Regions from separate parts of the Bradyrhizobium sp. Bra64 genome, predicted to be linked through region 1. Evidence: predicted binding sites of a transcription regulator. Region 1 holds the regulator's gene; each other region holds the start of a gene.

Region 1 (10,038 bases):
TGGAAATGCCCTCACGGCGCTGGGAATCTGACCGTTTCGGGACCTATTTCGCCTGACGGCGAGGAACCAAAAGACTTTGTGCATTTTTGTACAGAGTTCCGGGAACGAATGCCCGTCTCGGGACTCATTAGTCCGTTGGGAATTCTACATCGGATTGATCGACGTGTTGGGCAAAACCTACCTCACCAAGCAGGCCTCCCTGCTGATGAAATTCGCCAGAACCACCTCGGATTCTGACCTCTCCGCAAAATTGATCAGCAAGGCCGCCGACCTGAAATCTCAGGCCGATCCGCTGCCCGACAAGGATCAAGGTCCAAAAGCTCCCGACGTCACACTGGACGGCAGTCCGGATGGACAGGCGAGGAGCTGACCGATGCTGGCCGTGGCGCTCGCCATGATCGTCCTTGCCATGGCCACGCTTCTGCCGATCTGTCTCGTTCTCTGGACCATGCCGCGACGGGCCTGATCTCGCCCTCAAGTGCAGTGTGAGCAGCGAGCTGAGTTACGCCCGCTCAGCTGTTTTGCCTCTGCGCCCGCGCTCGGCTAGAAGACTGGCGGAACATTCGCCCGAACGCGCCGAGCAGGAGTTTTCGCCGTGGCCCTGATGCCGGTTTCTGACGCGCTTGCCGCGGTGCTGGCGGGTGCGGATCCGCTGCCGGAGGAGACGGTTTCCCTCGACAACGCCTACCATCGCGTGCTCACGCGCGACGTCGTCGCGCGGCGCACGCAGCCGCCGCAGGCAATGTCGGCGATGGACGGATACGCGGTGCGCGCGGCCGATGCCGCAACGATCGGTTCGACCCTCGCCGTGATCGGCGAGGTCGCCGCGGGCCGGCCGTTCGCAGGATCGGTCGGCGCCGGCGAGGCCGTGCGGATCTTCACCGGCGGCGTCGTTCCCGATGGCGCGGATGCCGTGGTGATCCAGGAGGACACCGTCGCTGACGGCAAGCGCATCACGATCAAGGAAGCCGCGATCTCCGGCCGGCACATCCGCCCCGCGGGCGTCGATTTCCGCGAGGGCGACGTGCTCCTGCGCAAGGGCAGCCGGCTCACCGAGCGCGACCTCGCGCTCGCCGCCGGGATGAATCACCCCCACCTCGCCGTCAGCCGCCGTCCGAAGATCGCAATCCTCGCCACCGGCGACGAGCTGGTGATGCCGGGCACCACGCCCGGTCACGGCCAGATCGTCTATTCCAACGGCTATGCCCTGCATGCGCTGGCTCGCAGCGAGGGGGCCGAAACCATCGACCTCGGTATTGCCGCCGACACGCTGGAGGCCACCACCGCCGGCATCCGCCGCGCGCGCGCGAGCGGCGCAGACGTCCTCATCACTACCGGCGGCGCATCGGTCGGCGACCACGATCTGGTCCAGCAGGCGCTGAGGGACGAAGCCGTCGCGATGGCCTTCTGGAAGATCGCGATGCGGCCGGGCAAGCCGATGATGCATGGACGGCTCGGCGCGATGGCTGTGATCGGCCTGCCCGGCAATCCCGTGTCGTCCTATGTGTGCGCCTTCCTGTTCATGGTGCCGCTGATTCGCGCGTTGTCGGGCCGGGCCGCAATTCATCATCACCGCGAGCGCGCCGTGCTCGGCCGCGACGTCGGCGCCAACGACCAGCGCGAGGACTATCTGCGCGCACGTCTGGAGCAGCGCGACGACGGCACGCTCGTCGCCCTTCCCGTCAGCCATCAGGATTCTTCGTTGCTTGCGAATCTCGCTGCGGCACAGGCACTTCTCGTGCGCGCACCGTTCGCGCCGAAAGCCGAGGCGGGCTCGCCTTGCGAAGTGTTGCGGCTCCCCGTCTGAGCGTCCCGCCAATGCGCGTTCCGCGAACTTTGCTCTGTTCACGGTAAATTAAGCAGTTGCGGAACATGTATCGAACATATAGTGTCCGTTCATGATTTGTTTCGAGCATGTCGCGGCATATTGCTGAATTCAGCGTCTCGGAATCGAACGACATCAACCGGGGGACTTAGGTCGAGATGTTAACGCGCAAACAATACGAGCTTCTGCGGTTCATCAGTGAACGTCTGAAGGAAAGCGGCGTGCCGCCTTCTTTCGACGAGATGAAGGATGCGCTCGACTTGCGCTCGAAGTCGGGCATCCACCGCCTGATCACGGCGCTCGAGGAGCGCGGGTTCATCCGTCGCCTCCCCAACCGCGCCCGCGCGATCGAAGTCATCAAGCTGCCCGAGCTCCAGGCGGCCGCCGGCAGCCGCCGCGGCTTCACGCCGAGCGTCATCGAGGGCAACCTCGGCAAGGTCCGCGCGAGCTCAAGCCTGTCTGCCGACGAGGGCGAACGTCCCGTTGCCGTGCCGGTAATGGGCCGCATCGCGGCCGGCACGCCGATCGAGGCGTTGCAAACCCGCAGCCATACCATCAGCGTACCGCCTGACATGCTCGGCTCGGGCGAGCATTACGCGCTCGAAGTGCGCGGCGATTCCATGGTCGAGGCCGGCATCCTCGACGGCGACATGGCGCTGATCCAGCGCAACGAGAGTGCCGATACCGGCGACATCGTGGTGGCGCTGATCGACGACGAGGAAGCGACGCTCAAGCGCTTCCGCCGTCGCGGCGCCTCGATCGCGCTCGAGCCCGCCAACGCGGCCTATGAGGTGCGCATCCTGCCGCCCAACAGGGTGAAGATTCAGGGCAAGCTGATCGGCCTGTACCGGAAATACTGATACCGGAAAGTATCCGGCGCATCCGCGCTCGCATGAGCAACGATCGCCATCAACGATTGGAGCGGACGATTGTCCGCTCCCGCTGGGTAGTCTTTCTGGTTTCGCGCAGATTATCCGGCCCCTCCTCCGGCGCTTCATCCTCGGCACGCCGCATGAAGCAGCACCGCTTCGCGGCCTCAGCAGCTCGAGGAAACAGCCATGCGCCAGATCGTCTTGAGCACAGTCGCGGCGGCGCTGATCGCAGTATCAGCGTCGCAAGCCGCCGCACAACCGCCTCGCCCTGTCTGCAAAGGTGGCGGTTAGCGAACGAGCCCGCGCCGGCCGCAATGCAATTGCCTGCCGTCGCAACCGAGCTGGCATTATTCGGGATGGTCGGCCCCCTCAGGGCGCTGACACGCGCCTGCAGAATGCACGGGACGAGGCTTTGTTCCTATTGGATTCGGGAAAGTTAATGTGATCGTGGCCTGCGGATCCCAGCCGCAGATTTGCCTACAACCAAGCAGACCGTTGCGTGCTTGAACTCTGATAGAGGCCTGCGCCTCGATAAGAGACGCGGGTCGCTGTCTTCGCAAGAGGAGCACCCGATGTGTGACTACAGCCTGCATGCCGTCGCGTCGCGCCCCGCCGAAGTCGGCGAGACGATCGTCACGACAACCTTCCGCGGCACCTCCACGCGCGGCTTTGCGTCCGCAGCCGATCCGACAGTTGCCGTCTGCCTGCTGCCGGGAACGGAGCTCGCCTTTGCCGACAACGTCCGCTACGACAATCGCTGGATCTGGACGCGCACCATCAATTCCCGCGTCGGGAAGTTCGGCAAGATCGATCCGCACATTCCCGATCGCCATCATGACGCGATCGAATTCCCCGACGGTAAATACGTGCTGGTAACGCAGCTCGTTGAAGGCCAGCACGCAACCGTGCTGCAACTGCCGGTGACGCAGCAGCCGGCCGGCGAACGCGAGCACAAGCCGCAGATCACTGCCGACAGACAGCCGACGATTACCCGGCTGCCGATCGGCTGAACACGGCCGCTTCCGGCCGCAAGGTCGGAGGCCAGGATCGAATTGCCATCGCCGGCCGTGGCCGGCGAGACGGTATGGCTTGCGCCCCGCGAAATCCGATCGGATCGACCAAGCCGTTGCGCTTTTCCCGCCGCACGAAGTTTGAGCCGCCCTGCCTGAATTTTGAACGTCCGCCACACAGCCAAATGACCGATGCTGTCAAGGCTTGAGACGGCGGACATGCTCGATGAAAACCTTCATTCGCGTCGTTGAACTCTGGGTGCCGGACCGGACGCGCATGCGGCTGGAGTTCGGTGGCGGCCTCTACGGCGAAGGGCTGTCCGCGTTCAAGGCCATCAGCGAAGGCTTGCATTTCGGATATGACGAGGGCCTTCCCGGCAAGGCCTGGGCCTCCGGCCACCCCGTGATCCTCACCAAATTCGCCAACTCCTATTTCAAGCGTACCGATCAGGCCCTCGCAGCCGGCCTCACCTGTGGGGTGGCGGTGCCCGTGTTCGCCGGCGAATTCCTCCAGGCCGTCATGGTGCTGTTCTGCGGTGAAGAAGAGGCCCATGTCGGCGCGATCGAGCTCTGGCACAACGACCCTGTCGTCTCCCACGAGATGGGGCTCGTCGACGGCTACTACGGCACCGCCGACATGTTCGAATTCAACTCCCGCCACACCAAATTTCCGCGCGGTTTTGGCCTGCCCGGGCGGACCTGGAAGGCGGGGCTGCCGCTGATCATCAAGGACCTGCACGATGCGAAGAGCTTCCTGCGCTGGGAGGACGCGGCCAAGGTCAGGATCAATCTGGGCGTCGGCGTTCCCTATCGGACCGGCGTAGACCATACCTGGGTACTGACATTCCTCTCCGCGCAAGCCACGCCGATCGCGCGACGCTTCGAGATATGGGTTCCGAACGAGACCCGCTCGGCGCTGGTCTTTCGCGCCGGCGATTGCAGTGCGCAGACCGACCTCGCCGCGCTTTATGCAGGAAAATCCATCGCCAGGGGCGAAGGCAGCATCGGTGGCGCCTGGGCCACCGGCATGCCCGCGCTCAACGACGAGCTCGCGCATGACGGCTCGGCCGCCGGCTCTGAGGCCTGCGCATCCGGACTGAGCCGGATGGTGGCCTTGCCGGTCATCGGCAACAGCACGCTCGAAGCCGTGCTGGCCTGGTACCTCTAAAGCGCGATGAGATTGCGATGAATCATCATCGCGCTTTAGCGTTCTTGTTTGAGCATGACCTTTTCGGAAAACCGCTTCGCACTTTTCCGGATCATGCCCTGCCCGATCGGTTCAATCGTCGGCCTGCAAGTCGGTCTCCGCCGGCGTTACGTCGCGGTTGCGGGGCGCAGCCGTCTTCGGCGCAAGACTGCCGTCGAAATCACCTTCGCCGGCGCCGGCCGGCAACCAGGGGCGGCTCGCACCTCGCGCCCTCACCGCCTGAACCGCAAAGCCGTCCCCCCGCTGCGTCAGGGCCAGCGCGCCCTGGCTCGCGAGCCGCTGCCGATCGACCACCATCGCGGCGCAATCGGGCGGCACGGGACGCGCCGTCACCACAAGCGCGGCCCGGCTGCAATCGTCCGCCAACGCGTCGATGCGCAGTGCCAGCGCGACCAACCGCCCGTCGCCGAGCGGCGTCACGCAGCCGGACTCGTCGCAGGACACGCCGTCGGCCAGCGAGGCATGACCGCCATCGCGCGGATCGGCGTCGGCAGCCAGCCATTCCTTGAGCAGAAAGCCGTCCTTGCTGGCCCGGATCAGATGCAGTTGCCCGTCCCTGCCCCGCACCGCGACACTCGCACCGTCGCCGGCAATCAGGATGTCGGGCTGGCGCGCGGCCAGCCCCCAGGTAATCGCGGCCAGCAACACCAGCGCGCCGGACCAACGCAGCGGCGTGCGCAGCAGGCCCATCACGATGATCCCGAGGCTGGCCGCGATCAGCGGCGCGATGCCGAAGGCCGGGATGCGGCCGACCGCGCCCGGTAATGCGGCGACCCAGCGCGAGACCGCGATCATCCAGTCGATGCCGATTCCCATCAGCCACCAGCACACGCTGTCGAGCCCGAACGGCGCCGCAAGCAGGCCCAACAGCCCCGCCGGCATCACCAGCGCCGAGACGACCGGCATCGCGCCGAGATTGGCGAGCACGCCGAACGGCGTGACGCGGTGGAAGTGGAAGGCGGCATAGGGCGTGGTCGCGAGCCCCGCGATCAGCGAGGCCAGGAACAGCATCGCGATCTCGCGGCCGCCCCACATCGCAACGCGCGCGGTCGCCGAATGGTCGGGCGAGGCAAACAAGTTCGGCATGCCGATCTGCACCAGCGCCACCAGCCCGAGCGTTGCCGCGAACGACATCTGAAAACTCGGATGCACCAGCGCTTCCGGCGCGACCGCCAGCACGATCAGCGCGGCCACGGCCAGCGTGCGGAAGGTGATGGCGCGGCGATCGACCATCACCGCGATCAGCACCACCGCGGTCATGAAGAACGATCTTTGCGTGGCCACCTCCGCACCAGACAGCAGCAGGTAGAACGCGGCCGCAACCAGCGCCGCGGCCGCCGACCATTTCTTGATGGCGAAGCCGGCCGCCAGTCCCGGGATCAGAGCGAGCAGCGCACGGACCGCAAAGAAGACCACGCCGGCGACGACGGCCATGTGATAGCCGGAGATCGAGAGCACATGGCCCAGCCCCGAAATGAACATCGCATCGTTGACGGGGGTGGTGATCGCATCGCGCCGGCCCGTGAGCAGCGCGGTCGCGATCGCGCGATTGTCGCCGTCGAGCGTCGCACGAATGCGTGCGTCGATCGCATCGCGCAGGCCCTGCATCAAGGCCGCGTAGCGCAGCCGCAAACCACCGGCATCCGGCGGCACTGAAGCTGCGATCGCGCCCATCACGAAGCCGGAGGCGCCGATGCCCTGGAAGAACATGTCGCGGGAGAAATCGTAGCTGCCGGGGCGGAGCGGCGAAAGCGGCGGCAACAGCCGCGCCTTCAATTGCACGAAGCTGCCGACCTCGGGCGCGGTCCCCTTGCGGACCGACAGGCGCACGCGCTCGAGCTTGACGTCACTGCGCGGTACCTCCATCGCGGTGACCCGCAGAACGAAACGGTCGGTGCGCTCGCGGATGTCGCGGGCCTCGACGAAGCCCGACAACGACACCGAATAGAGCGGTTTTGCCAATACGGTGTGGGCGATGCGCGCCGTCTTCCAGGTCGCGGCGGCGAAGCCGGCCGCGACCGCCGCGATCATGATTGCGGCCGCAAACAGCCGGCTCCGCCGCAACAGGACCGCCGCGATCGTGAGCGCGACCGCCGTCGCAGCGACGACCCAGAGCACCGGCTCATGATCTGCGGCAAAGTACAGCGCGATACCGCCGCCGAAAGCGACAGGCACCCAAGGCAGCAGCCGGCCGGCGCCGGCCTCGGCCCGCGCCCAAATGCGCAAGGCCTCGACGATCGAGGGCCAGGCGCCAAAACCTGCGGGCACGAAGCCACCGGCAGGCGCGGCTCGGCCGACAGGCCAAGTCCCCGCGATCCCGCTTGCAGTCCCCTGGGACCGAACTGGCCGGCCCTGCTCCGCCATTCCCTGCACCTTGCGATACGCAACCGGCGCAGAGGCTACCGGAACGTGCAGGCAGCCGAAAAGCGGTACAGATCAGGAACGGAAGGGCTTCGCCCTATTTTTCCTGTTCCATCGTAACGGCGACGTCCGCCTTGGCCGACAGCCGCACCTTGTTGCCCTCGACACCGGCGACGAGGCCCTTGTCGATGAAGTGATGGTGGCCCTTGTGGCTGCCTTCGCCGCTGTCCTTCTTGGTCAGCTTGATGCGGTTGCCCTCGACCTTGTCGACGGTGCCGACATGGACGCCGTCGGCGCCGATGACTTCCATATGCTCTGCGATGTTCTGCATGGTGGGTTCCTCTTCTGGACCCACACAACGCGCGAGGTGCGCGTTCGTTGCCTTCGCCGGAATGACGATGCCGTGCGCGCTCCTCAGATCAACGCCGCCTGCGACGAGGCGTGATGATTGACGATCTTCCAGTCGCCGTCCTCGCGAATGATGACCCAGCTCATCTTGACGACGAGATCCGGGCGCTCGCCGCCGAGATCGAACGAGATGCTCGCGGCCATGTTGATCAGGTCAGGACCGGACTGCGCAACACGCACCTCGGAAAACACCGCGCACGGCCTGCGCCAGCGCGGTAGGCCGTTGAAATAGTCGGCGACGCCGTCCCGGCCCCGATAAAGTCGTGGGTTTGATCCGAAGAAGAACGCGTTTTTCGCATAAAGCGACGACAGCCCGGCCGCGTCGAGCGTTGCGAAGCCGGCGCACCATTTCGCGATGATGGCGGAAACGATGGCGTCGGCTTCGTTGCTCATGCGTGCTCAACCTTTGGCGACTTCTTTCGCGAACGTATCGCGCAGGCCGATGGTCCGCGAGAACACCGGCTTGCCCGGCGTCGAGTCCTTGTCGCGCACGAAATAGCCCTGGCGCTCGAACTGCATCGGCTCGGTTGAATTGCTCTCCGCGACCGAGACCTCGACTCGGGCATCAGCCAGGATCTCCAGCGACTGCGGATTGAGGTCGGCCGCGAAGTTCGAGGCGTCCGGGCTCGGATTGGCGAACAGCTGGTTGTAGATGCGGATCTCCGCAGGCACCGAATTTGCCGCCGGCAGCCAATGCATGGTCGCCTTGACCTTGCGGCCATCGGGTGCGTTGCCGCCCTTGGTCGCAGGATCATAGGTGCAGCGCAGCTCCACAACCTCGCCGCTATCGTTCTTGATCACGCCGGTGCACTTGATGAAGTAAGCATAGCGCAGCCGCACCTCGTTGCCCGGCGACAGGCGGAAGAACTTCTTCGGCGGGTTCTCCATGAAGTCGTCCTGCTCGATATAGAGCTCACGGCCGAACGTGATCTTGCGCGTGCCGGCGGAAGGATCGTCCGGGTGGTTGATCGCCTCGAGCTCTTCGGTCTGCCCTTCCGGATAGTTCTCGATCACCACTTTCAGCGGCCGCAGCACGCCCATGCGGCGCTGCGACGTCCGGTTCAGCTCCTCGCGGATGCAGAACTCCAGCATGCCGACGTCGACCACGCTGTTGGCCTTGGCCACGCCGATGCGCTTGACGAATTCGCGAAGGGCTGCCGGCGGCACGCCGCGGCGGCGCATCCCCGCCATGGTCGGCATGCGCGGATCGTCCCAGCCCGCGACATGGCCCTCGCGCACGAGCTGGGTCAGCACGCGCTTGGACAGCAGCGTGTAGGTCAGGTTCAGCCGTGCGAATTCGTACTGGTGCGGCTTGGACGGCACCGGCAGCTTCTCGATGAACCAGTCGTAGAGCGGACGATGATCCTCGAACTCCAGCGTGCAGATCGAATGCGTGATACCCTCGATCGCGTCCGACTGGCCGTGGGCATAATCGTAGCTCGGATAGATGCTCCATTTGGTGCCGGTGCGCGGATGGTGCGCATGCAGGATGCGGTACAGCACGGGATCGCGCAGATTGATGTTGCCCGCGCCCATGTCGATCTTGGCCCGCAGCACGCGTGCACCATTCGGGAATTCGCCGGCTTTCATGCGGCGGAACAGGTCGAGATTCTCGTCCACGCTGCGGTCGCGGAACGGCGAGTTCTTGCCGGGCTCGGTCAGCGTGCCGCGCGAGGTGCGGATCTCCTCCTGGGTCTGGTCGTCGACATAGGCGAGCCCGTCGCCGATCAGCTTCTCCGCCCATTCATACAGGCGGTCGAAATAGTCCGAGGCGAAGAACAGGTTCTTGCCCCAGTCGAAGCCGAGCCAGCGCACGTCGGCCTGGATGGAATCGATATATTCCTGCTCTTCCTTGACCGGGTTGGTGTCGTCGAAGCGCAGATGGCAGCGGCCTGGAAACTCCTGGGCGATGCCGAAATTGAGCGCGATCGACTTGGCGTGGCCGATATGCAGGTAGCCGTTCGGCTCCGGCGGGAACCGGGTCACGATCTCCTGGTATTTGGCCTGATCGAGATCGGCCTGGATGATGTCACGAATGAAATCGCGCCCAACCTCAGTCGCCACCGGTTCTGTCATTGCGAAAATCCTGTAGGGAAATCAGCGGTCCTTCTGCCAAATTCACTTGGCTGAGCCAAGGGCTTAAGCAAGGCCTCGGCGGTCCGCTACCGGGCTTTAGTTATGCTCCGGTCCTGTTATATACCACCGCCTCCAATGCATAGGCCCTGCCAAGAATGACCGATTCCGTCGTCACCCGCTTCGCTCCCTCCCCGACCGGCTTCCTCCATATCGGGGGCGCCCGCACGGCGCTGTTCAACTGGCTCTATGCGAAGAAGCACGGCGGCAAGATGCTGCTGC
Region 2 (10,038 bases), on a different contig from region 1:
TGCGGTATTCGTAGGATGAGGTCCGCTTGCCGAAGCCGTTGACGGAGACGGTCAGGACGACCTGCTCCTGCGCCGACATCTCGATGTAGCGTTCCTGGGCGAGCTGGAAGCTGCCCGAAGTTTCCTCCGCCTCGGCGTCCGCTGCAGGCTCCTCGGCCACGGCTTCTCCGGCGACCGCACGGCGCATCTTCAGGTACGCCGAGCGCTCGTCCGAAGAGGTCTCGACATGGCGCAGGATCGCCAGCGAGATCACCTTGTCGCCCTCGCCGAGCGCAATGCCGCGCACGCCCATCGAGGTGCGCCCGGTGAACACGCGGACATCGGTGACGGGGAAGCGGATGCACTGGCCGGCGGCGCCGGTCAGCAGCACGTCGTCGCGCTCGGTGCAGATCTGCACGTCGACGATGGCTTCATTGTCGTCGAGCTTCATCGCGATGATGCCGGAGCGGCGGACGTCGACGAAGTCGGACAGCTTGTTGCGGCGGACATTGCCGCCGGTGGTCGCGAACATCACGTCGAGGTTGCCCCAGGTGGACTCGTCCTCCGGCAGCGGCATGATGGTGGTGATGCGCTCGCCCTGCTCCAGCGGCAGGATGTTGATCAGAGCCTTGCCGCGCGCGTTGGGCGCCGCCATCGGCAGGCGCCAGACCTTCTCCTTGTAGACCTGGCCGCGCGACGAGAAGAACAGCACCGGCGTATGCGTGGAGGCCACGAACAGCCGGCTGACGAAATCCTCGTCGCGGGTCTGCATGCCGGCGCGGCCCTTGCCGCCGCGGCGCTGGGCCCGGTAGGCCGACAGCGGCACGCGCTTGACGTAACCGGCATGTGACACGGTGACGACCATGTCCTCGCGCTGGATCAGGTCCTCGTCCTCGACCTCGCCTTCCTGCTCGATGATCACGGTGCGGCGCGGGGTGGCAAACTCGGCCTTCACGTCGGCAAGCTCGGTCTTGACGATGTCGAGCACGCGCGCGCGTGAGCGCAGGATGTCGAGATAATCGGCAATCTCGCCGGCGAGCGTGTCGAGCTCGTCGCGGATCTCGTCGCGGCCGAGTGCTGTGAGGCGCTGCAAACGCAGATCGAGAATGGCCCTCGCCTGCTCCATCGAGAGCCGGATCGTGCCGGCCTCGCTGATGCGATGGCGCGGGTCGTCGATCAGGGTCAGCATGTCCTCGACGTCACGGGCCGGCCAGTCGCGCGACATCAGGGTATCGCGCGCGGTGGTCGGGTCGGGCGAGGTGCGGATGACGCGGATCATCTCATCGATATTGGCGACTGCGATCGCGAGGCCGACCAGGATATGGGCGCGGTCGCGCGCCTTGGCGAGAAGGAACTTGGTGCGACGCGTGACGACCCGCTCGCGGAAGTCGACAAAGATGGCGAGCAGGTCCTTCAGATGCATGATCCGCGGACGGCCGCTGTCGAGCGCAACCATGTTGACGCCGAAGCTCGTCTGCAGCGGCGTAAATCTGTAGAGCTGGTTCAGCACCACGTCGGGCACGGCGTCGCGTTTCAGCTCGATGACGACGCGGAAGCCGTCGCGGTCGGATTCATCGCGCAGGTCGGCGATGCCCTCGATCTTCTTCTCCTTGACCAGTTCGGCGATGCGCTCGACCATCGTCGCCTTGTTCACCTGGTAAGGAATCTCGGTGACGATGAGCGCCTCGCGCTCCTTGCGGATGGTGTCGATCGTGACCTTGCCGCGCATCACCACCGAGCCGCGGCCCAGATGGTAGCCGGCGCGGATACCCGCCCGTCCGAGAATGATGCCGCCGGTTGGAAAATCCGGGCCGGGAACGATGTTGATCAGCTCGTCGATGGTGAGCGCGGGATTGTCGATCAGCGCCACGCAGGCATCGATGACCTCGCCGAGATTGTGCGGCGGGATGTTGGTCGCCATGCCGACGGCGATGCCGCCCGCGCCGTTGACGAGAAGGTTCGGGAACTTGGCCGGAAGAACCGACGGTTCGGTCTCGTTGTTGTCGTAGTTCGGCTGGAAGTCGACGGTGTCCTTGTCGATATCGGCCAGCAGGGCCAGCGCCGACTTGGTCAGCCGCGCTTCGGTGTAACGATAGGCGGCCGGGGGATCGCCGTCGACCGAACCGAAATTGCCCTGGCCGTCGATCAGCGGCACGCGCATCGAGAAGTCCTGCGCCATCCGGACCATGGCGTCGTAGATCGACTGGTCGCCGTGCGGGTGATACTTACCGATGACGTCGCCGACCACACGCGCCGACTTGACGTACTTCTTGTCCGGCGTGTGCCCCTGCTCGTGCATCGAGTACAGGATGCGGCGGTGCACAGGCTTCAAGCCGTCGCGGGCGTCAGGCAGCGCGCGTGCCACGATCACGCTCATGGCGTAGTCGAGATAGGACTTCTTCATCTCCTCGAAGATGGAGACGGGGCGAATGTCCGAGGGTTGCGCCGGCTGGTCGCCGGGCTTGTTGTCGTCGTCGTCAGCCAAGGGGGAATCCGATGAGGTTTATCTGGGAATCATATAGCGCATCAGGCCCCTGATAACCACCCTCGCGGGGGTCAAGGGAAGCGCTTTTTCCGACTGTTTTTCCAGAGACTTACGTGCTCCGCGCCACCACCTTGAACGGGGCCGGATGCGCCGCCGGGAGCCGCCCTCTTACGCGCCGAAAATCACCCGATGCATGATGCGTCCGGGCACCAGCGTGAACAGGCCCGCCACAACCAGCGCGCCCGCGAAGACGAGGATCATGATGCGCCGGTGATCGGCAACGCGATGGGTGCGCGCCCGCCACACCGCCAGCGGAAGCATCACCAACGTGAAGATCGACAACAGGTGGATCGGACTGAACGGCCCGACCAGGCGGATCTGGTGGATCCAGAACGACGATGCAGCCACCACCGCCATCAGCGCGACCCAGATCCACCCGATCGTCCGGTGCGGCAACGTGCCCTTGGGAGCCGCGAACTGGACCAGGCCCAGCAGAAAGGCCGCCATCGCGGCAAACGCGTGCAGCGGAATGGCCGGAGCAGCCTCAAGCAGCGGCGCAAGGCTCATTGCGAGGCTTCCCCCGTTAGAGGCGCGAGCCATGTAAACAGGATTAACATCAAGTTAATACCATTCACATGACTGCCCGTCAAAAGCTTGAAGCAGCACATGAGGCAAGCCCGGGAAACCCGAGCCTTACCCGCAAATTGGTAAGAAATCCTGCCGCATCACGCGAGCAAGGCGACGTTAAGGACGAAGCGCCCCGCCGCTCAGAACGGGATATCGTCGTCCATGTCGCTGTTGCGGCCACCGCCGCCAGCGGCAACGGGACGGCGCGGTGCGCTGCTGACTGGACCGGAGGAGCCGAAATCGCCGGCCGGCTCATCGCCGAAGCTGCCGCCTCCCGCGCCGCCACTGCGGCCATCGAGCATCGTCAGGGTCGAGTTGAAGCCCTGGAGCACGACCTCGGTGGAGTACTTCTCGACGCCCGCCTGGTCGGTCCATTTGCGGGTCTGGAGCGCGCCCTCGATGTAAACCTTGGCGCCCTTCTTCAGGTACTGCTCGGCGACCTTGCACAGCCCTTCATTGAAGATCACCACGCGATGCCACTCGGTCTTTTCCTTGCGCTCGCCGCTGTTCTTGTCGCGCCAGGTCTCCGAGGTGGCGATGCTCAAATTCGCGATCGGCCGCCCGTCCTGGGTGCGGCGGATTTCAGGATCCTTGCCGAGATTTCCAACCAGAATGACCTTGTTGACGCTTCCCGCCATCGCCGCTCTCCACTCCGAATGCCACTGAATTTAAAAAGGCCGGCCCGCTCCCCGCGTTCCGCTGCCCCTGTTGAGGCGACCCTATACGCTCGCCGGACGCTTGCGGACGCCGATCACCGCGCCACCCCTCAGGTTATCCCCACATATAGCATCGACCTCCGGTTTGTTCCAGATTTGTTCTTGCAAATGACGGAGCCGAAGGGGCGGCCTTGAGCGGCCAGCGTCCTGCGGAAGGCAGGCGCAAACATGGAACTTTTTCGGGTTCCCTGAAAAGAGCAAAACAACTTAACATTCAGCAAGTTATCGCGGCTCCGCCGATCTGCGACTGTGGCATTTCGGCGACGGACTCTGTCCCTCGCTCGGACTAGGCTTGCCTTGGAATTAATGCATTTGGGCCTCGCGCCTGATCAAACCGCTTCGGGGATTTCAAGAAGCGGACGAACCTGGGGAAACTTGCAATGAATAAGATCCTGATTGGTGCAATCGGTGCAGTGGCGTTGAGCCTGTCGGCTCCCGCCAGCGCGGCGGACATGGCCGCGCGTCCCTACACCAAGGCTCCGGCGCCGATGGTCGCCGCCATCTACGACTGGAGCGGCTTCTACATCGGCTTCAACGGCGGCGGTGGCACCAGCCACAAGTGCTGGGACGGCGATGTCGGCGGTGGCGTTTTCGTCGGCGAAGGCTGCCACAACGCGGTCGGCGGCACTGCCGGTGGCCAGGTCGGCTACCGCTGGCAGTCGGCCAATTGGGTGTTCGGCCTCGAGGGCCAGGGCAACTGGGCCGACTTCTCGGGTGACAACATCAGCGCGATCACCGGCCTGCGCGATCGTTCAAAGATCAACGCCTTCGGCCTGATCACCGGCCAGGTCGGCTATGCCTGGAACAACGTCCTGCTCTACGTCAAGGGCGGCGGCGCCGTCGTCGGCGACCGCTACCGCAGCTTCGACGTCGTCTCCGGCCTCGAGGTCGACCGGGCCGACGAGACCCGCTGGGGCGGCACCGTGGGCGCAGGCATCGAGGTAGGCTTCGCACCGAACTGGACCGTGGGCTTCGAGTACGACCACATCTTCCTCGGTAACCGCACCATCGGCTTCACCGGCTCCGGCAATTTCCTGTTCGCGCCGCTTGGCGCTGCCACACGCTCAGATCGCATCAGCCAGGACGTCGATATCGGCCTCATCCGCTTGAACTATCGCTGGGGTGGCCAGATCGTCGCGAGGTACTGAACCTACTGATATCATTCAAAGACTTGAAGGCCGGCCTCGCGCCGGCCTTTCGTTTCTGTTCCCCTTGAGGAACAATAGGTCAGCACTTGCTACATTTTCAGGCTGCTGTGGCTGATGGGACACACAACTTGCGGCTTTGCTGGTGTAAGCACGACATCAGTTGGACGAGAGCGTCCGATACCCCTTCCCGATCGTGGAAGGCACAAACAGAAACTGGGACTGGGATTAGATCGAAAATGAAGAAGGTTTTGTTGGCTTCGGCCTGTTTGTTCGCACTTGCCGCTCCGGCTTCGGCCGCTGATCTGGCGGCTCGCCCCTACACCAAGGCCCCGGTGGCTATGGCTTCGGTCTACAACTGGACCGGCTTCTACCTCGGTATCGTCGGCGGCGGCGCCTGGGAAAACGCTTCCGGCGACCCGAAGATGAAGGGTGGCTTCGTCGGCGGCACCGCCGGCTACAACTGGCAGACCGGCAACGTAGTGTTCGGCGTCGAGGCCGATGGCGCCTGGGCTGACGTCAGCGCCACCGCGACCGGCGCCACCGTCGTTCCCGGCTTCGGCGTCGTGACCGCAACCGCGACCTCGAAGACCGACGCGATGGGCACCGTGCGCGGCCGCCTCGGCTGGGCCGTCAACAACGTCCTGTTCTACGGCACCGGTGGTTACGCCTGGATCGACAACAAGATCACCCTCTCCGCGCTCGGCGTGACCGCTTCGGACAGCAAGTGGCACTCCGGCTGGACCGTCGGTGCGGGCATCGAAGCATTCTTCGCGCCGCAGTGGTCGGTCAAGGGCGAGTACCTCTATCGCAGCCTCGGCGGCGAGAGCTACTTCTCGGGCGCCCTGCCCACCGGCACGCTCAACTTCCACACCGTGCAGGTCGGCGTGAACTATCACTTCGGGGGCCCGGTGGTCGCGAAGTACTGATCTTCGCCTCCAACGCCATCGTGTTACGAAAGGCCGGCCTTGCGCCGGCCTTTTTGTTTGACCGGCCGGTCCCCGCGCAGTTCCGCGCACGTGCTCCTGCCAGATGCCGCCAGCGCGCCAACAATCCGTTGACGATTCGCAAGTCCCACTGGAAATCCGTGCTCGTTCTTCCTACGTTCGCTGACATACCCATCGGCGCCGATCCCGGTTCCGGGCGAAGCGCGCCTTCAACGTTGGCGCGATCGCGCGCCTTTGGGATTCCTTGAGGACCACCAGGATGGATGAAGTGATCAAGGCGAAGCGCCAACAACAGAACGCGGGATCACACCTGCGCGCAATTACGATCCGTGGCGCGCGCGAGCACAACCTCAAGAACGTCGACGTCGAGATTCCCCGCGACAAGCTCGTGGTGTTCACCGGTCTCTCGGGCTCCGGCAAGTCCTCGCTCGCATTCGACACCATCTACGCCGAGGGCCAGCGCCGCTACGTCGAATCGCTGTCGGCCTATGCGCGCCAGTTCCTGGAAATGATGCAGAAGCCTGATGTCGACCAGATCGATGGCCTGTCGCCGGCAATCTCGATCGAGCAGAAGACGACGTCGAAGAACCCGCGCTCGACCGTCGGCACCGTCACCGAGATCTACGACTACATGCGCCTGCTCTGGGCCCGCGTCGGCGTGCCCTATTCGCCGGCCACGGGCCTTCCGATCGAAAGCCAGACCGTCTCCCAGATGGTCGACCGCGTGCTGGCGCTGCCGGAAGGCACCCGCCTCTACCTGCTCGCGCCTGTCGTGCGCGGCCGCAAGGGCGAGTACAGGAAAGAGCTCGCCGAATGGCTCAAGAAGGGCTTTCAGCGCGTCAAGATCGACGGCACCTTCCATGAACTGGCGGAAGCGCCGACGCTGGACAAGAAGTTCCCGCACGACATCGACGTCGTCGTCGACCGCATCGTGGTGCGCGCCGACATCGGCCAGCGCCTCGCCGAGAGCTTCGAGACCGCGCTGAAGCTGGCCGAAGGCCTTGCCGTCGTCGAGTTCGCCGACGCGCCGGCGGCCGCTCCCGCGGAAGAGAAAGAGAAAAAGAAGACCGCGAAGATTCACGACAAGAGCGGGCCAGAGCGCATCCTGTTCTCGGAAAAGTTCGCCTGCCCGGTCTCGGGTTTCACCATCCCCGAGATCGAGCCGCGCCTGTTCTCCTTCAACAACCCCTACGGCGCCTGTCCTGCCTGCGGCGGCCTCGGCGTCGAGCAGCATGTCGACGAAGACCTCGTCATCCCCGACAAGGAGCTCGCGATCGGCAAGGGCGCGATCGCGCCCTGGGCCAAATCGTCGTCGCCCTACTACACGCAGACGCTGACGGCGCTCGGCAAGCACTACAAGTTCACGCTGACCACCAAATGGAAGGATCTGCCCAAGAAGACGCAGAACGCGATCCTGCATGGCTCCGGCGAGGACGAGATCAAGTTCTCCTACGAGGACGGGGTCCGCTCCTACGACACCAAGAAGCCGTTCGAGGGCGTCATCACCAACATCGACCGCCGCTACCGCGAGACCGAGAGCGAGTGGGCGCGCGAGGAGCTGGCGAAATATTTCCACGACGTGCCCTGCGGCGGCTGCAACGGTTTCCGGCTCAAGCCCGAGGCGCTCTGCGTCAAGATCGGCGGCAAGCATATCGGCGACATCTCGGAGCTGTCCGTCAAAGGCGCCGGTGCATGGTTCGAGACCGTGCCGGAGGCGCTGAACACGCAGCAGAACGAGATCGCCGGCCGCATCCTCAAGGAGATCCGCGAGCGACTCACCTTCCTGCTCGACGTCGGCCTCAACTATCTCACCCTGTCCCGCTCCTCCGGCACGCTGTCCGGCGGCGAGAGCCAGCGCATCCGCCTCGCCTCGCAAATCGGCTCGGGCCTGACCGGCGTGCTCTACGTGCTCGACGAGCCCTCGATCGGCCTGCACCAGCGCGACAACGCGCGCCTGCTCGACACCCTCAAGCGCCTGCGCGACCTCGGCAACACCGTGATCGTGGTCGAGCATGACGAGGACGCGATCCTGCTGGCCGACTACGTGCTCGACATCGGCCCGGGCGCCGGCATGCATGGCGGCAACATCGTCGCCGAAGGCACGCCCGCCGAGATCATGCGAAACCCGAAATCGCTGACCGGCAAGTACCTCACCGGCGAGCTCGAGGTCGAGGTGCCGGAGCGGCGCCCACCGAACCATCGCCGCACCATCAAGGTGGTCAACGCGCGCGGCAATAACCTCAAGAACGTCACGGCCGAAATCCCGCTCGGCCTGTTTACCTGCGTCACCGGCGTCTCCGGCGGCGGCAAGTCGACGCTGCTGATCGACACGCTCTACAAGGCGATCGCCCGCAAGCTGAACAACGCCAGCGAAGGCGCAGCTCCGCACGACCGCATCGAGGGCCTGGAGCACATCGACAAGATCATCGACATCGACCAGTCGCCGATCGGCCGCACCCCGCGCTCGAATCCGGCGACCTACACCGGCGCCTTCACGCCGATCCGCGAATGGTTCGCAGGCCTCCCCGAATCCAAGGCGCGCGGCTACGAGCCCGGCCGCTTCTCCTTCAACGTCAAGGGTGGCCGCTGCGAGGCCTGCCAGGGCGATGGCGTCATCAAGATCGAGATGCACTTCCTGCCCGACGTCTACGTCACCTGCGACGTCTGCAAGGGCAAGCGCTACAATCGCGAGACGCTCGAAGTCCTGTTCAAGGGCAAGAGCATCGCCGACGTGCTCGACATGACCGTCGAGGAGGCCGCAGACTTCTTCAAGGCGGTGCCGCGCGTGCGCGAGACCTTCCAGACCCTGCACCGCGTCGGCCTCGACTACATCCATGTCGGCCAGCAGGCCACGACCCTGTCGGGCGGTGAAGCCCAGCGCGTCAAGCTCGCGAAAGAACTGTCCAAGCGCGCCACCGGCCGCACGCTCTACATCCTGGACGAGCCGACCACTGGCCTGCACTTCCACGACGTCAAGAAACTGCTGGAGGTGCTGCACGAGCTGGTCGCGCAGGGCAACACGGTCGTCGTCATCGAGCACAATCTCGAAGTCATCAAGACCGCCGACTGGGTCATCGACCTCGGCCCGGAAGGCGGCGACGGCGGCGGCGAAATCGTCGCCTGGGGCCCGCCGGAAGACATCGCCAAGGCGCCGCGGAGCTACACCGGCAAATTCCTGGCGCCGGTGCTGGAGAAGGCGCGGAAGCCGAAGCGGCGGCGCGCGGCGAGCGAGGCGGCCGAATAGGTTACGTACCGGGAGCGTGCCGACACATTGTCTGAGGGAGACGGAGTTTGCCTGCCGGACTTGTGCAAACCTACAGTGCGTTCGCCCACAATAATGCTTGGGCCAACCACCGGCTGCTCACCGCTTGTGCTGCGCTGTCTCAGACCGACTTCGAAGCCGAGCGGACCGGCTTCTTTCCGAGCCTGCAACGCACACTGAACCACATCCATGTCATCGACCTCTTCTATGTCGATGCACTGGAGGGCGGATGGCTCGGGCCTGCGGCCTGGAAGAACCAGATTCCGTACCCCTCACTCTCTGAGCTGAAACCTGCCCAAGCCGAAATGGACAAGCGTTTGCTCGCCGTCTGCGATGCGCTGACACCCGAACTTCTCGACGGCATTGTGCGGATCAACCGCGACACGCGCGTCCAGACCGAACGTCGCGACCGACTGCTCATGCATCTGTTTCAGCATCAAATTCATCACCGCGGACAGGCGCACGCGATGCTCTCTGCAACAAGTGTCCCGCCGCCTCAGCTCGACGAATTCTTTGCCGAGGGAGAAGCACCGCTCAGGGCCGCCGAGTTCGACGAGCTCGGATGGACCGAGGAGACCGTGTGGAAATCCTAGCGGTGTAATTTCTTCCCCATGCCCTACGCCCTCGCCATCTTCGATCTCGACGGTACCCTCGCCGACAGCTTTCCGTGGTTCCTGCGCACAATCAACGACGTCGCCGATCGCTTCGGCTTTCGTCGTGTGGCCGATGAGGACGTCGAGGGGCTGCGGCATGCCTCGACGCGGGAGATCCTCAGCCGGCTCGAGGTGCCGCTCTGGAAGCTGCCGGCGATCGCGCGATATGCGCGGCGGCTGAAGGCGGAGGCGGCTGCGGAGATCTCGCTGTTCGCGGGCGTCGA
Region 3 (10,038 bases), on a different contig from region 1:
TCGCGCGGCTCCAGCTTGATCGCCTCGCGCTCCGGCATGAACAGGGTCTCGCGGCCGGCATCCCGGTCGGGCCCCTTGGCCACCGACATCAGCGAGACCTGGGTCAGGCCGAGATTAGTGAAGATCTCGCGGACGGCGTTGAGCTGGCCACGGCCGCCGTCGATGATCACGAGATCGGGCCATTGCGGGAAATCGTCGTCCTTGACCTTGGCGCCCTCCTCGGGCGGATTGATCAGGCGCTTGAAGCGGCGCTCCAGCACCTCGCGCATCATGCCGTAGTCATCGCCGGGCGTCAGCCCTTCCGACTTGATGTTGAACTTGCGGTACTGGTTCTTCACGAAACCGTCCGGGCCGGCGACGATCATGGCGCCGACTGCGTTGGTGCCCTGGATGTGGCTGTTGTCATAGACCTCGATCCGCTTCGGCGAATGCGGCAGGCTCAGCGTCGTGGCCATGGCGTCCAGCAGGCGGCCCTGCGTCGCGGTGTCCGCGAGCTTGCGGCCCAGCGCTTCGCGCGCATTGGTGAGCGCGTGGGTGACGAGCTCCTTCTTCTCGCCGCGCTTGGGCGCGGCGACCTCGACCTTGTGGCCGGCCTTGATCGACAGCGCATTGGCGAGCAGCTCGCTCTCCTCGATCTCGTGCGAGAGCAGGATGTTCCGCGGTGGCGGCTTGTCGTCGTAGAACTGGGCAAGGAAGGAGCCGAGCACCTCTTCGGGCGTATAGCTCTTCTCCGCGCGCGGAAAATAGGCGCGGTTGCCCCAGTTCTGCCCGGTGCGGAAGAAGAACACCTCGACGCAGGAGAAGCCGCCGTCCTGGTGGATGGCGAACACGTCGGCTTCCTCCACCGTGCGCGGGTTGATGCCCTGCTGCGACTGAATCGCCGACAGCGCGGCGAGGCGGTCGCGGTAGAGTGCCGCGGTCTCGAATTCGAGCTCGCCGGAAGCCTTCTCCATCTCGCCGGCGAGCTCCTGCTTCACCGCCTGGCTCTTGCCGGACAGGAAGTCGCTCGCCTCGCGCACCAGGGTCGTATAGCCGGGGAAGTCGATCTCGCGGGTGCAGGGACCGGCGCAGCGGCGGATCTGGTAGAGCAGGCAGGGCCGGCTGCGGCTCTCGAAGAAGGAATCCGTGCAGGAGCGGATCAGGAACGCGCGCTGCAGCGCCGTGATGGTGCGGTTGACGGCGCCGGCGGAGGCGAACGGGCCGAAATAGCGCCCGGGCCGGGTCTGCGCGCCGCGGTGCTTGAGGATCTGCGGCGCCCAATGGTCGCCGGTGATCAGGATGTAGGGAAACGACTTGTCGTCGCGCAGCTGCACGTTGAAGCGCGGCCGCAGCTGCTTGATGAGGTTGGCCTCCAACAGCAGCGCTTCGGTCTCGGTGTTGGTCGAGACGATCTCGACGGTCACCGTGGCGGCGATCATGCGCAGGATGCGCGCCGGCTGCGGCGCGCTTTGGCGGGCATAGTTGGACAGGCGCTTTTTGACGTTCTTGGCCTTGCCGACGTAGAGCACGTCGGCGGTCGCATTGAGCATGCGGTAGACGCCGGGCGAGGTGGGGGCGAGGCGCACCGCGCGCTCGATCGCCTCGTGGCCGGTCGCCAGCGGCTCTTCGCCGACCGCGCCGTTCTCTTCCAGGATATCAGGCAGCCGCGCATCGTCCTCGTCGTCACCGCTTGCGGTCGCGGGATCGAGGTCCGGCGGCCCCATGTCCGTTTCCCGGGGCGGGGCGTCCGGCGCGGTGCCGCGCACGGGTCTGCGCGCGCGCGCGTCGTCCGGATTGTCAGGGGAATCGTGAACCATGGAACGAATTTAGGTGCTGGGGCGACCGATTTGAAGTTCCGGCCGTGCCGTACGCACAGATGACGGCGCAGTTCCCGGTAACACTTGCTTAAGCCTGTTAACAGCGCGGTAACCCGGCTTAACAGCGCTTTAACTTAAAACTCTCGATAAATCTTACGCGAAAAGATCTTGGTTTCGTAACCATGCGACACGGCCCGGCGCGGCGATGCCGGCATCGCACAGGTTGCGACAGTTGCGTTGGAGTGTGTGATGAAGAGGCTCGTTGTGGGCGCGGCCGCGTTGGTCGCAGCCGGCTGGACAGCTTCGGCAGAGGCCGCCGATCTCAGTTACGGGCAGCGAGCGCCCTATACCGTCAACCAGCCGCTCAACGCCTATAGCTGGGCCGGTCCGTATCTCGGCGGCAATGTCGGCTATGAATGGGGCTCGGTGAGCAACTCTCCCGTCAAGCCCTCCGGCTTCGTCGGCGGCGTGCAGGCCGGGTACAATTTCCAGAACGGCCCATGGGTGTTCGGTGTCGAAGGCGACATCCAGGCCGCCGGTGCCGACGACACGTTTGCGCCGTGGAAGTTCTCCAATCCGTGGTTCGGCACGCTGCGTGGCCGCGCCGGCTATGCCTTCAGCAACATACTCTTCTACGGCACTGCCGGTCTCGCTTTCGGTGAGCTGCGCGCGCAGACCTTTGGCTGGACGGAGTCGCACACCAGCGCCGGCTGGACCATCGGTGCCGGCGCGGAAGTCGGCTTCGCGCCGAACTGGAGCGCCAAGCTCGAATATCTCTACATCGATCTGTCGTCGAGCCAGTTCGCAATTACGGGCGTGTCAAACGGCTATAGCGCCAGCGTTGTGCGCGCAGGCGTGAACTATCACTTCTGATAGCCAAAGAAGAAAATACCGGACCACAGCCTCCCGGCCGCTCGCGGCCGGGATTTTTTTTACGCCAGGTGTTTCGTCAGAATCGCTAGGAGAGGATGACCAAATTGACCGCTTTCGGCCCCTTCCCCTTCTTGTCCGGTTCGACTTCGAAAGTAATACGCTGTCCTTCGGCAAGGTCCTTCAGTCCGGCCCGCTCCACAGCTGTAATATGCACGAAGACGTCGCGGCCTCCGTCGTCCGGTTTAATAAAGCCGTAGCCGCGTTCGCCGTTGAAAAACTTCACCGTTCCCGTCATGGCCATCGGGAAACTCCCCCTCATTGCTCCTCCGCCGCGACGCAACTCACGTCACGACATGACCGGGCCTTACGAAGCCCGGGAGCTGGCCATCCTTGGGCGGACCTTTCGGTCCGGTCGGATCTTTCTTAGGCCTTCACTCCGCCGCAACCATTCGCGGAAGCGGAACGTAAAGCCGGTCACGGAAACAGCATAATACGGTTCTTTGCGGATTGACTACCGCTCCTGCATATTTTTCCCAAGAATGCCGGAGTGTTACGGCCTCGGCACCTCTAATCGGAATCTGGCAGCGCCGCCCTGGCCGAGCGGCATTTCCAGCTCGGGCAGGATCGTCTTGAGCTCGCCATGCAGCGTGTAAGGGGGATTGACGATCAGGAGGCCGGTGGAGGTGAGAGCCGAGCCGTCGGCTTGCGGCGCAACGCTGAACTCGAGGCGCAGGCAATTTGCCGGCGGCTTTGCTGCGGCTGCGAGCCGAGCCACTGATTGCGCCAGGGCGTCGGTGGCACGCCGGCTCTTGGCGGGATACCAGATTACATAGATACCGGTCGCCCATTTCGCGAAAGCCGCCGAGAAGGCTTCGCCGAGCTTTTCGAACTCGTCCTTTGCCTCGAACGGGGGGTCGATCAGCACGACCCCGCGCCGTTCCTTGGGCGGCACGAAAGCCGGCAGCGCCACCCAGCCGTCGAGATCGACCACGCGGGCCTGTTCGTCGCGGCGCAGCACGCCGATCAGCGCCTTGCGCGCCTTCGGCTCGAGCTCGCAGGCGACGAGGCGGTCCTGCGGCCTGAGCATGCCGCGCGCGATCAGCGGCGAGCCCGGATAGGCCTTGAGTTCGCCCTTCGGATTGTAGGCGCGGACGATGTCGAGATAAGGCTTCGTCAGGGCTACGGTCTCGTTCGACAGCCGCGCCTGCATCAGCCGCGCGATGCCGGTCAGCCACTCGCCGCCGCGGCGCGCCTCGTCGCCTTCGAGATCGTAGAGGCCGGCGCCGGCATGGGTGTCGATGACGCGGAACGCCCCGGGCTTGTCCTGCAGATAGGTGATGAGGCGTGCCAGCACGATGTGCTTGATGACATCGGCGAAGCTGCCGGCATGGAAGGCGTGGCGGTAGTTCATGAGGAAGAGTTACGACATCGGGCGATGAAAGTAACTGTTGTCATTCACGGCGGTGCACCCGCACCGAACCATGAGGCGCAATTGCGCATCTGAGAATCCATTTCGCCGCCGCCGATCTGGATGCCGGGATTTCGCGCATGTGCGCCCGGCATCACGTGCCGAGAGCTCGCGCTACCCGCCCCTGATCGGCGGCATCGTCACCTGGTCGCGGCGGCAGGCGCGGCGGTCGGTCTCCTCGCAGGCCCGGAATTGCAGGTCCTTGCTGAGGCAGATGCGGACTTCGGACAGCCGCGTCCGGTTGCAGGTGATTGAGACGGCGGCATTGCTGAGGCCCGGGTTGGCCTTGATGAAAGCCTCCTCGACCTCCGCCGGCGCCACGGTCTTGGCTTGCGACAAATCGAGATATTCGGCCGGAATCTTGATCGCGGCGCGCGCCTTTCGGATCGTCTCGAAATAGCCGCGGTCGGCAAGCCCCGAGCAGGTGCCGTGCTTGTCCCACTCGTTGAAGATCAGCCCCGGCGCGGGCATCAGGTCGAGCATCGAGGAGACGATGCTGCGGTTCAGCCGCGGCGCCGGCCGCTGGCAATATTCCGGAAAACCGTTCTCATATTGCGGCCACAGACCATGCACCACGAAAGCGTAGGGCCGTCCGCTGCACTGGATCTGCGAGCGGCCGCCGCGCTCCGCCGCCTCCTCGCAGAAGGAGGGAGACCACGACAGCGAGAGCACATAGAAGTCGAATTCGCCGGGCGCGTTCTGCCGCTTGTCCTGGGCCTTCGCGCCGCCGGCGAGGGTGGCCAGTCCCGCGGCCAAGGTCAGCGAGATCATCAGGCGGGAGAACGAATGCAATCTGGAATAAAACATGGCAACGCCCCTCAACTAGACTGTGCAACCGAGCCTAGCAGGCGATAAGAACATTTCAAGAACAAAATTCGAGCCGGGAGCGTTTAGTCGCCCGATCGGTGCGAATCAGCGCTCTTCCGATCAGGGCTTGTAATCAGGGCCTAGCGGCGCGGCAGGCCGGGTTGTAGGCCCAGTTGCGGTCGAGCCCGACCACGCACCATTCGACGCCATTGCCGTAGCCGGCGAAGCCGCCGTCCTCGATGATCGAGAAGTGCACTTTGCGCATCTTGCCGTCGGTGAGCATGGCTTCGCCGGTGCAATAGCGGCGCGGAATATTGTCGGACTGCCAGGGCCGGAAAGCGGTCTCGTGAACGGCTGTAAAGCCGGTGATCTTCAAGGAGGAATTCCAGAACGAGCTTTCCTTCTCCCAGAACTGGGTGGCGATTGTCGGCAGCGCCTTGTCGCAATCGGCGACGGCACCGTCATAGCGCGGCCCGCTCAGCCAGAAATTCAGCTCCAGCGGATTGGCGGCCCTGGCCTCACCGAGCGACAGCGCCCCGAACAGGAGGCCTAGCACGGCGGCAAAACGGAGTGATTTCAGGGGGGGCGAGGCGCGCATGGGCAATCCAGACAGCATGATCTGCGAGGGTGGGACGGTGCCGCGAAGGCCGGGCGGGGTCAAGTGCAGCGCGGCAACACTCGGCCAAGAGTTGACTGCAATGCTGCGTCAGACAGGCCTTCCGTTCTTTTCACAGCCGCGCAGGCACCGTAAACTGGCGCCAACCAATTGGAGTAACGGGAATGCGAATCATTGCGGCCGCGGGCCTTCTTGCCTTGGGTATGATGGCGAGCCAGTCGGCGCGCGCCGATCTTCTTCCGGTGCCTCCGTTCAAGGGCAACGACACCGGCGGCATCATCGCCTATTCGATGGCGACGCAGGTCGATGCCCGGCAGGCCGCGGTCGATCACTGCGCGCGCTACGGCAAGGTCGTGAAATTCCTTGCGGTGCAGGCCTATGAGGGCGGCTACATCTCGTTCTCCTGCCGCTGGGTGCCCTATGGTGCCGCCGACCAGCCGATCCGCACGCTCTACTGAGGCGTTGTCGTAACGCCGCGTCTCTCAGCCGGGAGCCTCTCACATGACGCGCAAACTTGTTTTGCTCGGCTCGACTCTTTGCCTGGTGCTGTCGGCCGGTGCGGCCTGCGCCGACGATCTGCCGGTGCGTAAGGCCGGCCTGTGGGAGCTGAAGATGGCCAGGACCGGCTCGGCGATGCCGGACATGACCATGCAGCATTGCACCGACGAGAGCGTCGACAAGGAGATGAACAACAACGTCTCGCCGATGGCCAAGCAGATCTGCGCCAAGCAGGACATCAGGAAGACCGCGACCGGCTATGTCAGCGATTCCGAGTGCAACGTCGCCGGCATCAGCACGACCTCGCATGCCGAGATCACGGGCGATTTCAACTCGGCCTACACCGTGAAAACCTCCTCGCACGCGCAAGGCGGCGCCGCCGGTACCGCGGGGCGCGATACCACAATGACTCTCGAAGCGAAGTGGCTGGGAGCCTGCAAGCCGGACCAGAAGCCCGGCGACATCGTGATGCCCGGCGGCTTCAAGATGAACGTGCGCGACGTCGACAAGCTGAAAGCGCTACTGCCGAAATAGGCGGCCGCGCCGCGAAACCGGTGCGCTCCCTCGCCCCGTTCCTACGGGGCGAGGTGAGAAGTAACTACACCGGTATCCGCACGCTCGCTCGCAATCCCCCCATCGGGCTGTCGCCGAGCGTGATGTCGCCGCCGTGCGAGCGGGCGATGTCGCGGGCGATGGCAAGGCCGAGGCCGGTGCCGCCTTCGTCCTGGTTACGGGCGTTGTCCAGCCGCAGGAACGGCTTGAACACCTCTTCGCGCAAATGGGCGGGAATGCCTGGGCCGTCGTCGTCGACCGTGACGGTCAGATAACGGTGATCGCGCTGGCCGGTGATGGCGATGGCCTTGCCGTAGCGGGCGGCGTTGGTGACGAGGTTGGCAAGGCAGCGCTTGAACGAGGCCGGCTTCACCGTGACCACGGGCAGTCCGTTGAACGCGACGGTCGCAGTGTGGCCGTGACGCTCCGCGTCGCTGCGAAGCTCCTCGAGCGCCTGCGCCATGTCGGTCGGCTGCGACTGCTCGCCGGAATCGCCGCGCGCGAAAGCGAGGTAATCCTCCAGCATCATCGACATCTCGTCGACGTCCTTGCGCATGCCTTCCAATTCGGGGTTGTCGCCGATCAGCGCCAGCTCGAGCTTGAACCGGGTCAGGATGGTACGCAGATCATGGCTGACGCCGGCGAGCATCGCGGTGCGCTGCTCCATCGTGCGCTCGATGCGCGATTTCATTTCGAGGAAGGCGACCGCCGCGCGCCGCACCTCGCGCGCGCCTCTGGGTCGGAAGTTCGGCGCCTCGCGGCCCTTGCCGAAACTTTCCGCGGCATCGGCAAGCCGCAGGATCGGCTTGATCTGGTTGCGCAGGAACAGCACGGCGACGATCAGCAGGATCGACGACGTGCCGACCATCCAGAACAGGAAGATTTCCGAGTTCGAGGCGTAGGCGGCGCTGCGTTGCGCGAACACGCGCATCACGGCGTCGTCGAGCTGGATGCGGATCTCGACGAGGTTGGATCGGCCGACCGTGTCGATCCAGAACGAGCGTCCGATCTGGCGGCCGAGCTGTACCGACAGCGTCTGGTCGAGCAGCGAGAAGAACGGTTTTGGCCCGGGCGGCGGCATGTCGCCGGCGGGCAGGAAATCGACGACGAGGCCGAGGCGCTGCTGGGCGATGCGGCGGATCTGGTCGCGATCCTTGTCCTGCGGATAGCCCTTGTAGACGTCGATCAGTGCGGCGATGTCCTGCACCACCGCGGCCGACAGGCGGCGTGTCACCGTGTTCCAGTGCCGCTCCATGAACACGAAGGCGACGACCGATTGCAGGATCACCATCGGCACGATCATGATGAGGAGCGCGCGGGCATAGAGGCCTGTCGGCATCCAGCCCTTGAACGCGTTGCCCATCCAGCCATTGACGGCGGAGACGCGGCCGGCGGCGCTTTTGAGCAGCGTCAGGCCGGTATCGATCGTGCTCATCGGTCGCGCTTCACTGCTCTGACTCTATGGCGATGCCACCAGGCGGTAGCCGATCCCGCGCACCGCCTGGAGGAAAAGCGGATTGGCGGGGTCGGTCTCGATCTTGCGCCGCAGGCGGTTGATCTGAACGTCGACGGCGCGCTCGTTGACGCTGCCATTGCCGGTCAGCGCGCTGCGCGGCACGGTTTCGCCCGGCGTTTCCGACAGGATTCGCAGCATCTCGCGCTCGCGGTCGGTGAGGTGGATGACGTCTTCGCCCTGGCGCAGTTCGCCGCGATCGAGATGGTAGACGTAGGGACCGAACGCGATCTTCTCGACCGCCGCGGCCTGCGGTGGCGGAGCGGCGCGCTTGAGGATGTTGTTGATGCGCAGCGCAAGCTCGCGCGGCTCGAACGGCTTTGCGACGTAGTCGTCCGCGCCGATCTGCAAGCCCTCGATGCGGGCTTCCGCTTCATGGCGTGCCGTCAGCATCACGATCGGCACCGAGGAGGAGGTCCGGATGAAGCGGGCGAGGTCGAAGCCGGTCTCGCCGGGCATCATCACGTCGAGGATCAGGAGATCGAAATGCAGGCCTAAAAGCTTCGAGCGCGCGTCGCCGGCACTGGCCGCGGTGGTGACGCGATAACCTTCACTGGCGAGGAAGCGCGACAACAGATCGCGGATGCGGCGGTCGTCGTCGACCAGCAGCAGATGCGGCGCGTCGTCTGCCGGTTGCACCGGCGGACGGGTGAGCGTGGCAGCGAGCGGCACGGTCACTCCTTTGCGTCTTGATTGACGGAGGCGAAGATCGTCTCGAGCACCTTGTCCGGATCCTCGCGGTCGATCATAGCGCGCAGGAAGCGCTTGACGGTCTCGGCATCCTGCGGAGCCATCTCGGCGAGTGCCTTGGTGATCCGCGTGGTCTGAAGGCCGGCCAGCTTCTGCACCAGCGCTTCGCCCTTCGGCGTCGCGTAGAGCAGGCGCTGGCGGCGATCATTGTCGCCGGTCTTCTGCACGATATAGCCCTCGTCCAGGAGCTGCTTGAGCACACGGCCGAGCGACTGCTTGGTGATGCGCAGGACATCGAGCAGGTCGGCGACCTTGAGGCCGGGATAGCGATAGACGAAATGCATGACCCGGTGATGGGCCCGGCCGAAGCCGAACGCCTCCAGCTCCTGGTCGGGATCGCCGACGAAATCGCGATAGGCGAAAAACAGCAGCTCGATGATATCCCAGCGCAAATTGCCTCCATCGCCTGCGGCCGGCCGAGGCTCGGCAGCGTCTTGAGGGGGAGTCGCGAAATTTATGTCAGGCATATTGACGTATCTTGGGTTCAATGTTACAAAACGATCAGCCCGCACGAAATTTTAGATCGTTTCGCGTCGGGTGGCAGTTTCAAGAGCGGCCGGAGAGAGCCGGACAGGCGGCAACGGCCGGATCAGATCTACCGTGCGATTGTCGAGCGGCATTTCGGCAAAACATACTGGACTTCTGCCTTCCGCAAAAGCATGTCCTCGCCGACATGCTGGCCACGGAAACCGGCCGTAACAAGGCTGGCGGTGGTCCGGCCAGTAACCTAATCAAGCCAGCCGGGCCCGGAACGGGCAGGCAGGCGCCAGAACAGCGCCGCCAACGGCAGCGGGAGCCAACGACATGAGCATGACATTCGACATCCAGCCCGCATCCAATCCGACGCCAGAGAAGGACCGCGTCGCCAAGCTGGTGGACCCCGGCTTCGGGCGGGTCTTCACCGATCACATGGCGATCGTCCGCTACAACCAGGCCAAGGGTGGCTGGTACGAGGCGCGGATCGAGGCGCGCGCCAACTTCCAGCTCGATCCGGCTGGTGCCGTCCTGCACTACGCTCAGGAAATTTTTGAAGGCCTCAAGGCCTACAAGCGCGACGACGGCGGCGTGAACCTGTTCCGCCCCGATGCCAATGCACGGCGCTTCAAGGACTCCGCCGACCGCATGGCGATGGCGCAAATCCCCGAGGACGTCTTCATCGAGGCGG

Evidence for each region. The regulator LexA, encoded in region 1, represses DNA repair genes until DNA is damaged. The targets are predictions, from matches to a motif close to TGTTCNNNNTGTGTTCNG.
Region 2: the regulator LexA is predicted to act here: its motif matches at 3,894-3,911, upstream of NR187_RS12625 (single-stranded DNA-binding protein).
Region 3: the regulator LexA is predicted to act here: its motif matches at 4,991-5,008, upstream of NR187_RS16110 (ribonuclease T2).

Annotation. Positions count from the first base shown of each region.
Region 1 is NZ_JALJRD010000005.1:325,253-335,290, reverse strand. Features, by position in the region: gene NR187_RS18530 (HAD-IA family hydrolase) at 1-31, shown strand, start outside; gene NR187_RS18525 (hypothetical protein) at 164-370, shown strand; gene glp (gephyrin-like molybdotransferase Glp) at 596-1,807, shown strand; gene lexA (transcriptional repressor LexA) at 1,984-2,685, shown strand; gene NR187_RS18510 (hypothetical protein) at 3,270-3,707, shown strand; gene NR187_RS18505 (GAF domain-containing protein) at 3,934-4,875, shown strand; gene NR187_RS18500 (ComEC/Rec2 family competence protein) at 4,987-7,278, opposite strand; gene NR187_RS18495 (DUF2171 domain-containing protein) at 7,373-7,606, opposite strand; gene NR187_RS18490 (nuclear transport factor 2 family protein) at 7,690-8,076, opposite strand; gene NR187_RS18485 (glutamine--tRNA ligase/YqeY domain fusion protein) at 8,083-9,759, opposite strand; gene gltX (glutamate--tRNA ligase) at 9,915-10,038, shown strand, end outside.
Region 2 is NZ_JALJRD010000003.1:51,081-61,118, reverse strand. Features, by position in the region: gene gyrA (DNA gyrase subunit A) at 1-2,464, opposite strand, end outside; gene NR187_RS12630 (DUF2306 domain-containing protein) at 2,633-3,031, opposite strand; gene NR187_RS12625 (single-stranded DNA-binding protein) at 3,232-3,729, opposite strand; gene NR187_RS12620 (outer membrane protein) at 4,188-4,955, shown strand; gene NR187_RS12615 (outer membrane protein) at 5,192-5,881, shown strand; gene uvrA (excinuclease ABC subunit UvrA) at 6,159-9,143, shown strand; gene NR187_RS12605 (DinB family protein) at 9,191-9,754, shown strand; gene NR187_RS12600 (HAD-IA family hydrolase) at 9,773-10,038, shown strand, end outside.
Region 3 is NZ_JALJRD010000004.1:229,110-239,147, reverse strand. Features, by position in the region: gene uvrC (excinuclease ABC subunit UvrC) at 1-1,796, opposite strand, end outside; gene NR187_RS16125 (outer membrane protein) at 2,046-2,669, shown strand; gene NR187_RS16120 (cold-shock protein) at 2,755-2,970, opposite strand; gene NR187_RS16115 (23S rRNA (adenine(2030)-N(6))-methyltransferase RlmJ) at 3,220-4,080, opposite strand; gene NR187_RS16110 (ribonuclease T2) at 4,252-4,944, opposite strand; gene NR187_RS16105 (hypothetical protein) at 5,078-5,542, opposite strand; gene NR187_RS16100 (hypothetical protein) at 5,725-6,018, shown strand; gene NR187_RS16095 (DUF3617 family protein) at 6,062-6,592, shown strand; gene NR187_RS16090 (ATP-binding protein) at 6,657-8,045, opposite strand; gene NR187_RS16085 (response regulator) at 8,070-8,801, opposite strand; gene NR187_RS16080 (MarR family winged helix-turn-helix transcriptional regulator) at 8,798-9,340, opposite strand; gene NR187_RS16075 (branched-chain amino acid aminotransferase) at 9,678-10,038, shown strand, end outside.